Regions from separate parts of the Pseudoalteromonas sp. BZA4 genome, predicted to be linked through region 3. Evidence: predicted binding sites of a transcription regulator. Region 3 holds the regulator's gene; each other region holds the start of a gene.

Region 1 (4,270 bases), on a different contig from region 3:
CGAGTGATAGTAAAGCTTAATGCAACAAAAAAGCCCCTAGGTAGGGGCTTTTTGAGTATCAGCTAATTAGCCAATTTTTTTGTATTTAATACGCTTGGGTTGTGCTGCTTCGGCGCCTAAGGTTTTCTTCAACCACTCTTCGTATTCTGTGTAGTTACCATCGAAGAAGTTAATTTGGCCTTCATCACGGTAATCAAGAATATGTGTAGCAATACGGTCAAGGAACCAACGGTCATGCGAGATACACATTACACAGCCAGGGAACTCTAAAATAGCGTTCTCAAGTGCACGTAGTGTTTCAACGTCTAGGTCATTGGTTGGCTCATCCAGTAGTAATACGTTACCACCAGCTTTTAGTAACTTAGCTAGGTGTAAACGGTTGCGCTCACCACCTGATAGGTCTTTAACGAATTTTTGTTGGTCATTACCTTTGAAGTTAAAGCGGCCAACATAGGCACGGCTTGGGAATTCAAAGTTACCAATTTTTAATACGTCTTGGCCGTTAGAGATTTCTTGGAAAACAGTGTTGCTTTCGTCCATGTCGCCACGGAACTGATCAACCGTTGCAAGCTCAACAGTGTCACCAACAATGATCTCACCGCTATCTGGCTTTTCTTCACCACTTAGCATTTTAAATAGCGTTGATTTACCCGCACCATTGGCACCGATAATACCTACGATAGCGCCTTTCGGCATTGCAAAGTTTAAGTCATCGATTAATACACGGTCGCCAAAGCTCTTCTTCAGGCCTTTCACTTCGATAACTTGGTCACCTAAACGTGGACCCGGTGGAATGAATAGTTCATTCGTTTCGTTACGCTTTTGGTAATCGTTTTGTTGAAGCTCAGAGAACTGTGCCATACGTGCTTTAGACTTAGCTTGACGGCCTTTCGGGTTTGAACGAACCCATTCAAGTTCTTGCGCGATTGATTTTTGACGTGCTTTTTCAGATTTCTGTTCTTGTTGTAAACGTAAATCTTTTTGCTCAAGCCACGATGAATAGTTACCTTCCCAAGGAATACCTTCACCACGGTCAAGCTCTAAAATCCAACCTGCTACGTTATCTAAGAAGTAACGGTCGTGGGTTACAGCAACCACGGTACCTTCGTAGTCGTGTAAGAAGCGCTCTAACCAAGCAACTGACTCAGCGTCTAAGTGGTTGGTTGGTTCGTCAAGAATAAGCATATCTGGTTTTTCAAGTAGTAAACGACAGATCGCAACACGGCGACGCTCACCACCCGAAAGGTGTTCAATTTTTGCATCCCAAGGTGGAAGGCGTAATGCATCAGCTGCACGCTCTAACACGTTGTCGATATTGTGACCATCGTGTGCTTGGATGATAGCTTCAAGTTCGCCTTGCTCTTTCGCAAGTGCATCAAAGTCAGCACCGTCCATTGCATACTCGTTGTATACTTCATCAAGGCGGTTTAGTGCATTTTTAACTTCGCTTACTGCTTCTTCTACTGTTTCGCGAACTGTTTTGCTTTCGTCTAGTACAGGTTCTTGCGGTAAGTAACCGATTTTAGTGCCTGGTTGAGGGCGAGCTTCACCTTCAAAGTCTTGGTCAACACCAGCCATAATGCGAAGTAACGTTGATTTACCTGCACCGTTTAGACCTAGCACACCAATTTTTGCGCCTGGGAAAAAGTGTAAAGAAATATCTTTTAAGATAGTGCGCTTAGGTGGCACAACCTTAGAAACTCGACTCATCGAGAATATAAACTTATCTGGTAACACCATGAAAGGAGCCTTCAATTTATAAGAAAAATTAACAGCGTATATTGTAGAGGCTCTGTCGCGTATACGTCAACGAAACAGGCTTTTATGGGCTTTGCTTTCAAACAAATAAAATTCATTTGGACATCTAAACATCTAGAGGTTGAAATTTCTAACTATCCGTTCATAATTAGCAGTCAGATAAGTATGCTCGGAGCCAGCTATGCCCATTACAGTAAAAGATGAATTGCCTGCCATTGCAAAGTTACGTCAAGAAAACGTGTTTGTAATGCCAAAAAGTCGTGCTAAAACGCAAGAAATCCGCCCAATGCGTTTGGCCATCTTAAACTTAATGCCAAACAAAGTTGAAACCGAAGTGCAGTTTATTCGCTTGTTAGCAAACTCACCGCTGCAAGTTAATGTTGAGCTGTTGCGCTTAGATACCCATCGCACCAGTAGTAACTCTGAGCAGCACATGGATACGTTTTATCGTTATTTTTCAGAAGTGAAAGATAATAACTACGATGCCATGATCATAACGGGCGCGCCGCTTGCTCATTTAGAATATGACGAAGTTGCTTACTGGGACGAACTAAAAGTTATTTTAGATTGGGCAGAGCAGCATGTGACGTCTACGCTGTTTTCGTGTTGGGCGGCCCATGCTGGGCTTTATCATCACTATGGCCTTAAACGTGATCTGAAACCAAACAAACTCAGTGGCGTATTTACCCATAAAAGCTATTTTGACCACGCAGCGCTAACGCGTGGCTTTGATGATACCTTTTTAGTGCCACATTCTCGTTATGGTCATATTGATATCGATAAGATCACTGCCTGCGAAGAGCTGGTAGTGTTAGCCGGATCAGAGCGAGTAGGTGCCTACTTAATTAAAAATAAATCAGGTAGCCAAGTGTATATTACTGGCCATCCAGAGTACGATGCTCATACCTTAAAAGGGGAGTATTTACGCGACCAAGAAAAATCAGCGGATGCACCTAAGCCAGAAAATTACTTCCCTGACGATAACCCAGACAACGAACCGTCGAAAACGTGGCAAAGCCATGCCTTTTTATTGTTTTCGAATTGGTTAAACTATTATGTGTACCAAACTACACCGTATGATATTAACTTAGTTAGCCAAGATGTAAGGACTAACAACTATGCCGAGTAATGCAGTGAATAAACGCGAACAATTAACCGAGGCGCTAAAACAGCGAATTTTAATCCTCGATGGCGCGATGGGCACCATGATCCAAGAATATAAGTTAGAAGAACAGGATTATCGCGGTGAGCGCTTTAAAGACTGGCATGTACTTATTAAAGGCAATAACGATTTATTAAGCCTAACTCAGCCAAAAATCATTGCTGATATTCACCGTGCTTACTTAGAAGCCGGTGCTGATATCATCGAAACGAATACCTTTAATGCCACGACTATTTCGATGGAAGATTACGATATGGCGAGCCTTAGCCGCGAAATCAACCTCGAGTCAGCGAAGCTTGCACGCAGCGTGTGTGATGAACTTGAAGCAAAAGATCCTAGCAAACCGCGTTATGTAGCCGGTGTGCTTGGGCCAACGTCAAAAACCTGTTCTATTTCACCAGATGTAAATGACCCAGGTTATCGTAATATCAACTTTGATAAGCTGGTGGCTGCGTATGTTGAGTCAACACTGGCATTAATGGAAGGTGGTGCTGACCTTATTTTAATAGAAACCATCTTTGATACCCTTAATGCAAAAGCGGCTTCGTTTGCTGTGGAAGAAGCATTCGAACTAGCTGGTCGTAGTTTACCTGTGATGATCTCAGGCACCATTACCGATGCCTCTGGCCGAACTTTATCAGGGCAAACCACAGAAGCATTTTATAACTCAATTCGCCATATTAAACCGCTATCAATCGGCCTTAACTGCGCCCTTGGCCCTGACTTACTGCGCCAGTATGTTGAAGAGTTATCGCGCGTTTGTGAAACCTTTACCTCGGTGCATCCAAATGCAGGTTTACCGAACGAGTTTGGCGAATATGATTTAGAAGCTCCTGAAATGGCCCAAGAAATTATTGATTGGGGCAAGTCTGGCTTTATCAATATTGTAGGTGGTTGTTGTGGCACCACACCGGCTCATATTAAGGCGTTTGCGAAAGGCCTTGAAGGTGTTAAACCTCGCCAATTACCTGAGCTTGAAGTGCGTATGCGCTTATCGGGCCTTGAAGCGTGTAACTTAAACTAGGAAACCGACATGACTGACCAAATTGCTGTATTTACTAACGTCGGTGAGCGTACCAATGTAACAGGCTCGGCTAAGTTTAAGCGCTTGATCATGGAAGAAGATTACGAGACCGCTCTCGATGTTGCCCGTGAACAAGTAGAAAATGGCGCGCAAGTAATTGATATCAACATGGATGAAGCCATGTTGGACTCGAAAGCGGCGATGGTAAAGTTTTTAAACTTAATTGCCTCAGAGCCTGATATCTCAAAAGTACCTATCATGGTCGACTCATCTAAATGGGACGTGATTGAAGCAGGCTTAAAGTGTATTCAAGGTAAGGCCATTGT
Region 2 (4,270 bases), on a different contig from region 3:
CTGTTGCAATAAGGATAAGCTCTGGCTCACCGTCACAGCTAAGTACGTAACCACCTTTTTTCACATCGGCTAACTGCTGTGCAGTACGCGTTTGTTGCTCAAGGCCTTGGCGAGTGAAAATCAGTGATGTTGGGCCATCTTTACGCTCAATTGCTTGTTGCCATGCAATCGCTGACTCAACTTGGTCACATGGGCGCCAGTTCACTAGGTTAGGCGTCAAACGCATGCTTGCGATTTGCTCTACTGGTTGGTGCGTCGGACCATCTTCACCTAGACCAATTGAATCGTGCGTGTAAACGAAGATGCTTGGCTGCTTCATTAATGCCGCCATACGTACTGCGTTACGTGCGTATTCCATGAACATTAAGAAGGTAGCACCGTAAGGAATAAAGCCTTTGTGCAATGCAATACCATTCATAATCGCTGACATACCAAATTCACGTACACCGTAGAAAATGTAGTTACCGCTTGCATCGTTTGCTTCTAGGCCTTTTGAGCCATCCCAAAGTGTTAAGTTAGAACCTGCAAGGTCAGCAGAGCCACCCATGAATTCTGGTAGTAACGGACCAAACGCGTTTAATGCATTTTGTGATGCTTTACGTGTTGCTGGGTTTGCTGGGTTTGCTTGTAGCTCTTCAATGTAGGCTTGTGACTTTTCAGCCCAATCAGCTGGTAACTCACCATTTGTACGGCGTTTAAACTCAGCAGCAAGTTCAGGGTGTGCACTTGCGTAAGCGGCAAACTTTTCGTCCCAGCTTGCTTCTAGTTGCTTACCTTTTTCTTTGCCATCCCACTCGCTGTAGATATCAGCTGGGATTTCAAATGCATCGCCAGTCCAACCTAGGAACTCACGAGATGCTTTGATTTCGTCTTCACCTAGTGGTGCACCGTGACAGTCATGGCTACCTGATTTGTTAGGTGAACCGTAACCAATCACTGTTTTACAGCAGATTAATGATGGCTTATCAGTGATGCTACGCGCTTCTTCGATAGCGGCGCGAATTGCATCAGGGTTATGACCATCAACATCGCTTACTACGTGCCAGCCATATGCTTTGAAGCGCGCTGGTGTGTCATCGCTGAACCAACCTTCTACTTCACCATCAATTGAGATGCCGTTGTCATCCCAAAATGCAACTAGTTTACCTAGGCCTAATGTACCGGCTAATGAACAGGCTTCGTGTGAAATACCTTCCATTAAACAGCCATCGCCCATGAATGCATACGTGAAGTGATCAACAATATCGTGGCCTTCACGGTTAAACTGTGCAGCTAGCGCTTTTTCGGCAATTGCCATGCCCACTGCATTTGTGATCCCTTGACCTAATGGACCCGTAGTAGTCTCAATACCTGGTGCATATCCATACTCTGGGTGACCTGGTGTTTTTGAGTGCATTTGGCGGAAGTTTTTAATTTCCTCTAGTGGTAAGTCATAGCCACTTAAGTGCAGTAGAGAATAGATCAGCATTGAACCGTGGCCGTTAGAAAGAATAAATCGATCTCGGTCTGCCCACTCTGGATTCGTTGGATTGTGCTTTAGATAATCGCGCCATAGTACCTCTGCGATATCTGCCATGCCCATAGGGGCGCCAGGGTGACCAGATTTGGCCTGTTGTACTGCGTCCATTGATAAGACGCGAATAGCATTTGCAAGTTCTTTGCGTGATGGCATGAATTCTCCTACCTTTATGTATTTGCGCTGGTTGTTTATGAAGCCCCATTCTTACTTATTGTAAGGGTACAGTGCAATTAAAAATCCGCATTAAATGCACCAATTATGGGCGTTTGTTAAGAACAATACGTTATTAGTAATTTTAAATAGACGTCTAGGCGTAAAATTACTATGCAAACATATTTGTTTTAGATAAAATACGCCCCTTAATTTTTTAGCGCTATTACCGACGTTTGTGAAGCGCAATATTTGTGAGCAGAAATACAATGGCAAAACATTTATTTACTTCTGAATCTGTTTCTGAAGGTCATCCGGATAAAATCGCGGACCAAATCTCTGACGCGGTTCTAGATGCTATCCTTGAGCAAGATTCTCATGCCCGTGTTGCATGTGAGACTTACGTTAAGACCGGTATGGTGATGGTTGGTGGTGAAATCACAACTAGCGCTTGGGTTGATATCGAAGAAATCACACGTAAAACAGTACGTGAAATCGGTTACACGCACTCAGACATGGGTTTCGATGCTGACTCTTGTGCAATCCTAAACACTATCGGTAAACAATCTCCAGACATCAACCAAGGTGTTGACCGTGCTCGCCCTGAAGAGCAAGGCGCTGGTGACCAAGGTCTAATGTTCGGTTACGCATGTAATGAAACTGACGTTTTAATGCCTGCACCAATCACTTATTCGCACCGTCTAGTTCAGCGCCAAGCTGAAGTTCGTAAAAGCGGTGAGCTTAACTGGTTACGCCCAGATGCAAAATCTCAAGTAACGTTTGCATACGAAAATGGCAAGCCTGTTGGTATTGATGCCGTTGTTCTTTCAACTCAACACTGTGATTCAATCTCACAAAACGACTTAGTTGAAGCGGTAATGGAAACGATCATTAAGCCGGTTCTTCCTGCAGAGCTAATCTCAAGCGCAACTAAGTTCTTCATCAACCCAACTGGCCGTTTCGTAATCGGTGGCCCAATGGGTGACTGTGGTCTTACAGGTCGTAAAATCATCGTTGATACATACGGTGGTATGGCTCGTCACGGTGGTGGTGCTTTCTCTGGTAAAGATCCATCAAAAGTTGACCGTTCAGCTGCATATGCTGCTCGTTACGTTGCTAAAAACGTGGTTGCTGCAGGCCTTGCTGACAAATGTGAGCTACAAGTTTCTTACGCTATCGGTGTTGCAGAGCCAACATCTATCAGCATCGAGACATTTGGTACAGGTAAATTAGAAGAAGCGCGTCTAATCGAATTAGTACGTGAGCACTTCGACCTACGCCCTTACGGCTTAATCCAAATGCTTGATCTTGAGCGTCCTATCTATCAACCGACTGCGGCATACGGTCACTTCGGTCGTGATGAGTTCCCTTGGGAGCGTACAGACAAAGCAGACGCACTTCGCGCAGCTGCTGGCCTGTAATAGGTTAGATAAAATGAAAAAAGCGCCTTTTGGCGCTTTTTTTGTGTCTGATTTAAAGGTAGGTAACTATCTTTTCGTAAACTGCGACACCCCAAACTAAGGCTAGAATTAGCAAGCTCAATGTCACTGCCGCAGAAGCCATATCTTTAGCTCGTCCCGATAATACATGATACTCAATCCCTACTCGGTCAGTGAGCGCTTCTATCGACGAGTTCAGTAACTCAACAATTAATAATAACAAGTAAGGAATAAACAACACTAACCAATGATTTAATGACTGCGCAAGAACCACTGACAAGGGTAATAAACACACCCCTAAATAGATTTCAGAACGAAATGCCGACTCTTCTTTAAATGCCGCTTTAAAGCCTTTAATAGAACACTTGGTTGCTTTTAAAATACGCCCAAAGCCAATACCATTTGGCTTATTAACTAGGGGAATTTTTGGTTCTTTCATTTTTTACCTACCCGCTCAGAATTAGCCTGATCATAATGATAAATTCTTACTCTGTCACCCAAATACGCTTGATTAAAAACTAGCAATCACCTGGAATGCTGCTGGTGTTTGCGCGGGAAAACTGATTGTTAGTTAATTGTTCTCTCAGTGCTTGTAGCGTTTTATAAACGCTTTTTAGCGAAACCTTGTTACTTAACCAATGCGGAATGGAACCACTTGGATCAGCATAGGCTTGATGGCTGACCAACAAATTACTTTGTTGCTGCTCTAAACGCCAATAAGCGGTGAGGTCCTCAATACGTACAACGCCAGAGACTTCGGCTTTTGCATAAGGCTGACTTTTGATTTGTAACTCAGTTTTGTGCTCATCTAATGCCCGATAACAAGAATAACTGACTAAATCTCTATCTGATACCGGCCAAGGCGAGTTAAAGTGGGTATAAACAAGGGTTTCTGAAGGGCTTAAGCGCTCCATTAGCGTCACGCTTTTGACATTTTCGAGCCAGTTTGCGGCGTTGTCGGTATCACTGAGCAATGCCATAAAATCACTGGCCTTGGCATTTTTTACCAGCACAGAAGCATTAATTTCTAAAATACCAGTTTCGTGCTTTTTATAGCTAACCTTTATGCCGTTTTGCTGTTTGTAGGTTTGCCATTCAATAGGGTTAGCTACTGCCGCGAGACTCAAACATGCTAACCCTATCCATAGGCACAAGCGCATTT
Region 3 (4,270 bases):
TGGCTTGCTACCAACACTCGGCGCGCGTTGCTGCCATTGGTTATCATGTTCAATAAATTGAGTGATCAGTTCTTTATCGAGCAGACTGTCGATGGTTTTTTTGGTAAATCCGAGTGCTTTTAATTCTGTAACCGATGATTTGCCTGATTCGGCTAGCTGTTTTAATAAACTCAACTGGGTTTTTGCTTTCAGCGACGGCAGCTTTGCACCTTTATCGGTCAGCTCAACCATGTTAATGCTGGTTTTATCTGGGCATTCGCCTTGTCTTAATGCAGCCGGAAGTGCCGTATGAATGGTCTCGCCCAATGGGTAACAGTAGTAGCGTGCTGTGAATTTTAGTAATGCTAAGTGTTGCTCAGATAACACTGGCGTGTCGTCTATAACATCAATAATCGGCTTTATTTTGTCTGCGGGAACATCGGTTGATGTTTTAAGAGCCAAGACCACGGCAACCTTTTTTTGGCTACCAAATGGCACGCGAACGCGCATACCTGGCTTTAACTCAGGGCTATGCAGCAGCTGTTCAACTTTATAATCGAAGGTACGCTGTAAAGGGACTTTTATGGCAACTTCTACAAAGTGCATAACAACTCAACTGAAACAAAGATAGAAAGATAATGTACTAAAATTGCAGTTAAAAACCTACCAACAAATACTGAACAACAGACCACTTGGTTATTTTTTTAGCGAAAGATGTATTTAAAGCTTGTCGTAAGGCTTCTTGAGCTATAAAATACGCGGCCTATTAATTGTATTAACTGCGTATGGTGCCAGACTTCGGGTTTGGAGAGCGATACGGCCTTAACTAGAGGTTCCCTATGAAAGAAGGTATTCACCCTAAGTACGAAGCTATCACTGCAACTTGTTCATGTGGTAACAAATTCGAAACTAGCTCAACTCTTTGTAAAGACATCCACTTAGACGTATGTTCTGAGTGTCACCCGTTTTACACTGGTAAGCAAAAGATTTTAGACACTGGCGGCCGTGTTGATCGTTTCAACAAGCGCTTCGGTGCACTTAGCAGCAAGAAGTAATCTCTGCTGTTTAGTTAAAAAAAGCACCTTAGGGTGCTTTTTTTATGCCTAAAATTCACAAACGACATTATTAACGCTGCCACTTACTCATCATCTTCACTTATGTATCTTGCATAACTATTTCTGGCTGTTATGCCCATTATGTCGCTAATTTTGCAGACAAAGTGCCACCCCTTGGCTATATTCTTTTTTGTATAAACTTTCATAAAAGTTATTAAAAATAATAAATTTAAATAACTTTGTGAGTAAATGCTGTGAACTTCGTTGAAATGGCTATTTTGGGCTAATTTCGGCTAATTGCAGTGTACGTGCGTATAAAATACAAAAACACGTGCTTAAAAGGTCATAAATAGGTGAATTTTTATGTCTGGTTAATCGCAACTATGCGCAGAAACTGTTGGGAAATCCTTTAAAATTAAGCGATATAGCATATAACAGGATAGACCTGATAATACTTGGAATTTTTATACATTACAGGTATCGTACTGATGCAAGCTCTCTCACTTTTTAACTTTTTGCAGGATACTATCGCGTTATGTCAGATTTTCGTGAACAAGCATTACATTACCACGCTCACCCCGTTCCAGGTAAAATTAGTGTTGAACTAACCAAGCCAGCCGAAACGGTTAACGATCTCGCTTTAGCTTATAGCCCAGGTGTGGCTGAACCAGTCCGTGAAATTGCTGCTGATCCAGCAAATGCCTATAAATATACAGGCAAAGGTAACATGGTTGCGGTTATTTCAAACGGTACCGCAATTTTAGGTTTAGGTAACTTAGGTCCGCTTGCATCAAAACCTGTAATGGAAGGTAAAGCGTTACTATTTAAACGTTTTGCTGGCCTTGACTCAATTGATATTGAAGTTAAACACCGCACAACAGAAGATTTCATTAATACGGTTGCTAACATCGCTGATACGTTTGGTGGTATCAACCTTGAAGATATTAAAGCGCCTGAGTGTTTTGAAATCGAAAAAGCGCTTATTGAGCGCTGTGATATTCCAGTTTTCCACGATGACCAACATGGTACAGCTATTGTGACTGCTGCTGGTATGCTTAACGCCCTTGAAGTGCAAGGTAAAGATATCGAAGATGCTATCATCGTATGTTTAGGTGCCGGTGCTGCTGCTGTTGCTTGTATGGAGCTTTTAATTAAGTGTGGCGCACTGCGTGAACACATTTATATGCTTGACCGTAAAGGTGTGATCCATACACGTCGTGATGACTTAAACGAGTATAAGCAATTATTTGCTAACAATACCGATAAGCGTACATTACAAGATGTAATTGCTGATGCTGATGTATTCGTTGGTGTATCAGGTCCTAACTTGTTAACTGCAGATGATCTTAAGCTGATGGCAGATAAGCCAGTCGTGTTTGCATGTTCAAACCCAGATCCTGAGATTGCTCCAGAAGTTGCACACAGTGCGCGTAACGATTTAATTATGGCAACGGGTCGTTCAGATTTCCCTAACCAAGTAAATAACGTGCTTTGTTTCCCATTCATTTTCCGTGGCGCGTTAGATGTTCGTGCAACGGCAATTAATGATGAAATGAAAATTGCTGCAGTTCATGCTATTCGCGGCATCGCGAAAGAGCCTGTACCAAGTGAAGTATTAAAAGCAGCTGGCGTTGAGTCACTTGAGTTTGGTGCCGAGTACATCATTCCTAAGCCTATGGATCCGCGTTTATTACCACGTATTGCACGTGCTGTTGCTGAAGCAGCAGTAGAGTCGGGTGTGGCGCAAATCGACATGCCAGAAGATTACATGCGTTAAGCTTAATTAGCTATTAGGTATATCGCACAATAAAAAACTCAGCCTAGGCTGAGTTTTTTTATATCTGCGATTATCGGCGGTGATCCGATGGCCGAAATACTTATTCTGAATCAAGCACTGGGATATCTAACCCCATTTCTTGCATAATTTTTTTAACTTCTTCAGGTACCTTTTCAGGGTTGTCTTTACGTAGGTCGTCATCATTTGGTAATGGTTGACCTGTAAAAGCATGTAAGAAAGCTTCACACAATAACTCACTGTTCGTCGCATGACGCAGGTTATTGATCTGGCGGCGTGTACGCTCGTCAGTTAATACTTTTAATACGTTGAGTGGGATTGATACGGTAATCTTTTTTACTTGTTCTGATTTTTTACCGTGTTCTGCATATGGGTGAATGTATTCACCGTTCCATTTAGCCATAAGTTGTTTCGTTGCCTCGGTTGTCAGTGATTTACGCCTTATTCACAGCGCAAGATGCGGAAATTCTATCTCTTTAAAAAAGATAGTCAAATACTAGTTATTTAGCCATCTAGTGGTGTAAATGTATAAACTTCTATGTGTAAGCCATAAATGCTTTGACTTCTCATATTTGATCATCTAACCTTTTAGACGTCTAAACATCCAATTTAAGAATAGGTGATGAAATGAGCGAAAAAAATAAAGCGACGATTGCTGTTCGTCACGGCATCGAAGCCGATAAACATCATGGTGCGGTTGTACCACCAATTTACTTATCAACCACCTATTCGTTTGCTGATTTTGATACTAAGCGCCAGTATGACTATGGTCGCAGCGGTAATCCAAATCGCGATATCTTAGCTGAAACCTTAGCTGAGCTTGAAGGTGGTGCTAGAGGTATTATAACTGCAACAGGTATGTCTGCTGTGCATTTAGCCACTCAGCTATTAAACAGTGACGATACGTTAGTGATCCCACATGACTGTTATGGCGGTAGTTACCGTTTATTCACCTCGCTTGAAAAACGTGGCCTGTTAAAACTAAAAGTTTTGGATTTAACTAAAACTGAAAATCTCCAAGAAATTTTAGCGATTAAACCCAAGTTGATTTGGATTGAAACGCCAAGTAACCCAATCTTGCGTTTAACAGATATTAAAGCAATTACTAGTATTGCTAAGCAGTGTGGTGCTTTGGTTGCGGCTGACAACACCTTCTTATCACCTGCATTACAAAACCCAATTGAGTTTGGTGTTGATATTGTTGTGCATTCAACCACTAAATACATCAATGGTCACTCTGATGTAGTGGGCGGTGCAGTGATTGCTGCAACGCAAGAGCTAGGCGACGAACTTGCTTGGTGGGCGAATAATATCGGTATTACTGGTGCACCATTTGACAGCTACTTAACGCTTCGTGGTTTACGTACTTTAAATGTACGCCTAAAGCAGCACCAAGAAAATGCCTTTGCCATTGCTGAGTATTTAGAGAGTTCACCTTATG

What was found. Region 3 encodes MetJ, which represses methionine synthesis genes. Its sites were predicted from a motif close to TAGACGTCTAGACGTCTA; they were not measured.
Region 1: metA (homoserine O-succinyltransferase) is a predicted target of MetJ. The motif match lies at 1,858-1,875, and genes of this name have one in related genera.
Region 2: metK (methionine adenosyltransferase) is a predicted target of MetJ. The motif match lies at 1,820-1,837, and genes of this name have one in related genera.

Annotation. Positions count from the first base shown of each region.
Region 1 is NZ_JBECOT010000019.1:39,050-43,319, forward strand. Features, by position in the region: gene ettA (energy-dependent translational throttle protein EttA) at 67-1,740, opposite strand; gene metA (homoserine O-succinyltransferase) at 1,940-2,887, shown strand; gene ABMY41_RS10145 (homocysteine S-methyltransferase family protein) at 2,877-3,944, shown strand; gene metH (methionine synthase) at 3,954-4,270, shown strand, end outside.
Region 2 is NZ_JBECOT010000008.1:111,503-115,772, reverse strand. Features, by position in the region: gene tkt (transketolase) at 1-1,672, opposite strand, end outside; gene metK (methionine adenosyltransferase) at 1,939-3,090, shown strand; gene ABMY41_RS05605 (diacylglycerol kinase) at 3,143-3,547, opposite strand; gene ABMY41_RS05600 (START domain-containing protein) at 3,627-4,235, opposite strand.
Region 3 is NZ_JBECOT010000035.1:10,473-14,742, forward strand. Features, by position in the region: gene priA (primosomal protein N') at 1-585, opposite strand, end outside; gene rpmE (50S ribosomal protein L31) at 819-1,034, shown strand; gene ABMY41_RS14290 (malic enzyme-like NAD(P)-binding protein) at 1,570-2,811, shown strand; gene metJ (met regulon transcriptional regulator MetJ) at 2,912-3,232, opposite strand; gene metB (cystathionine gamma-synthase) at 3,457-4,270, shown strand, end outside.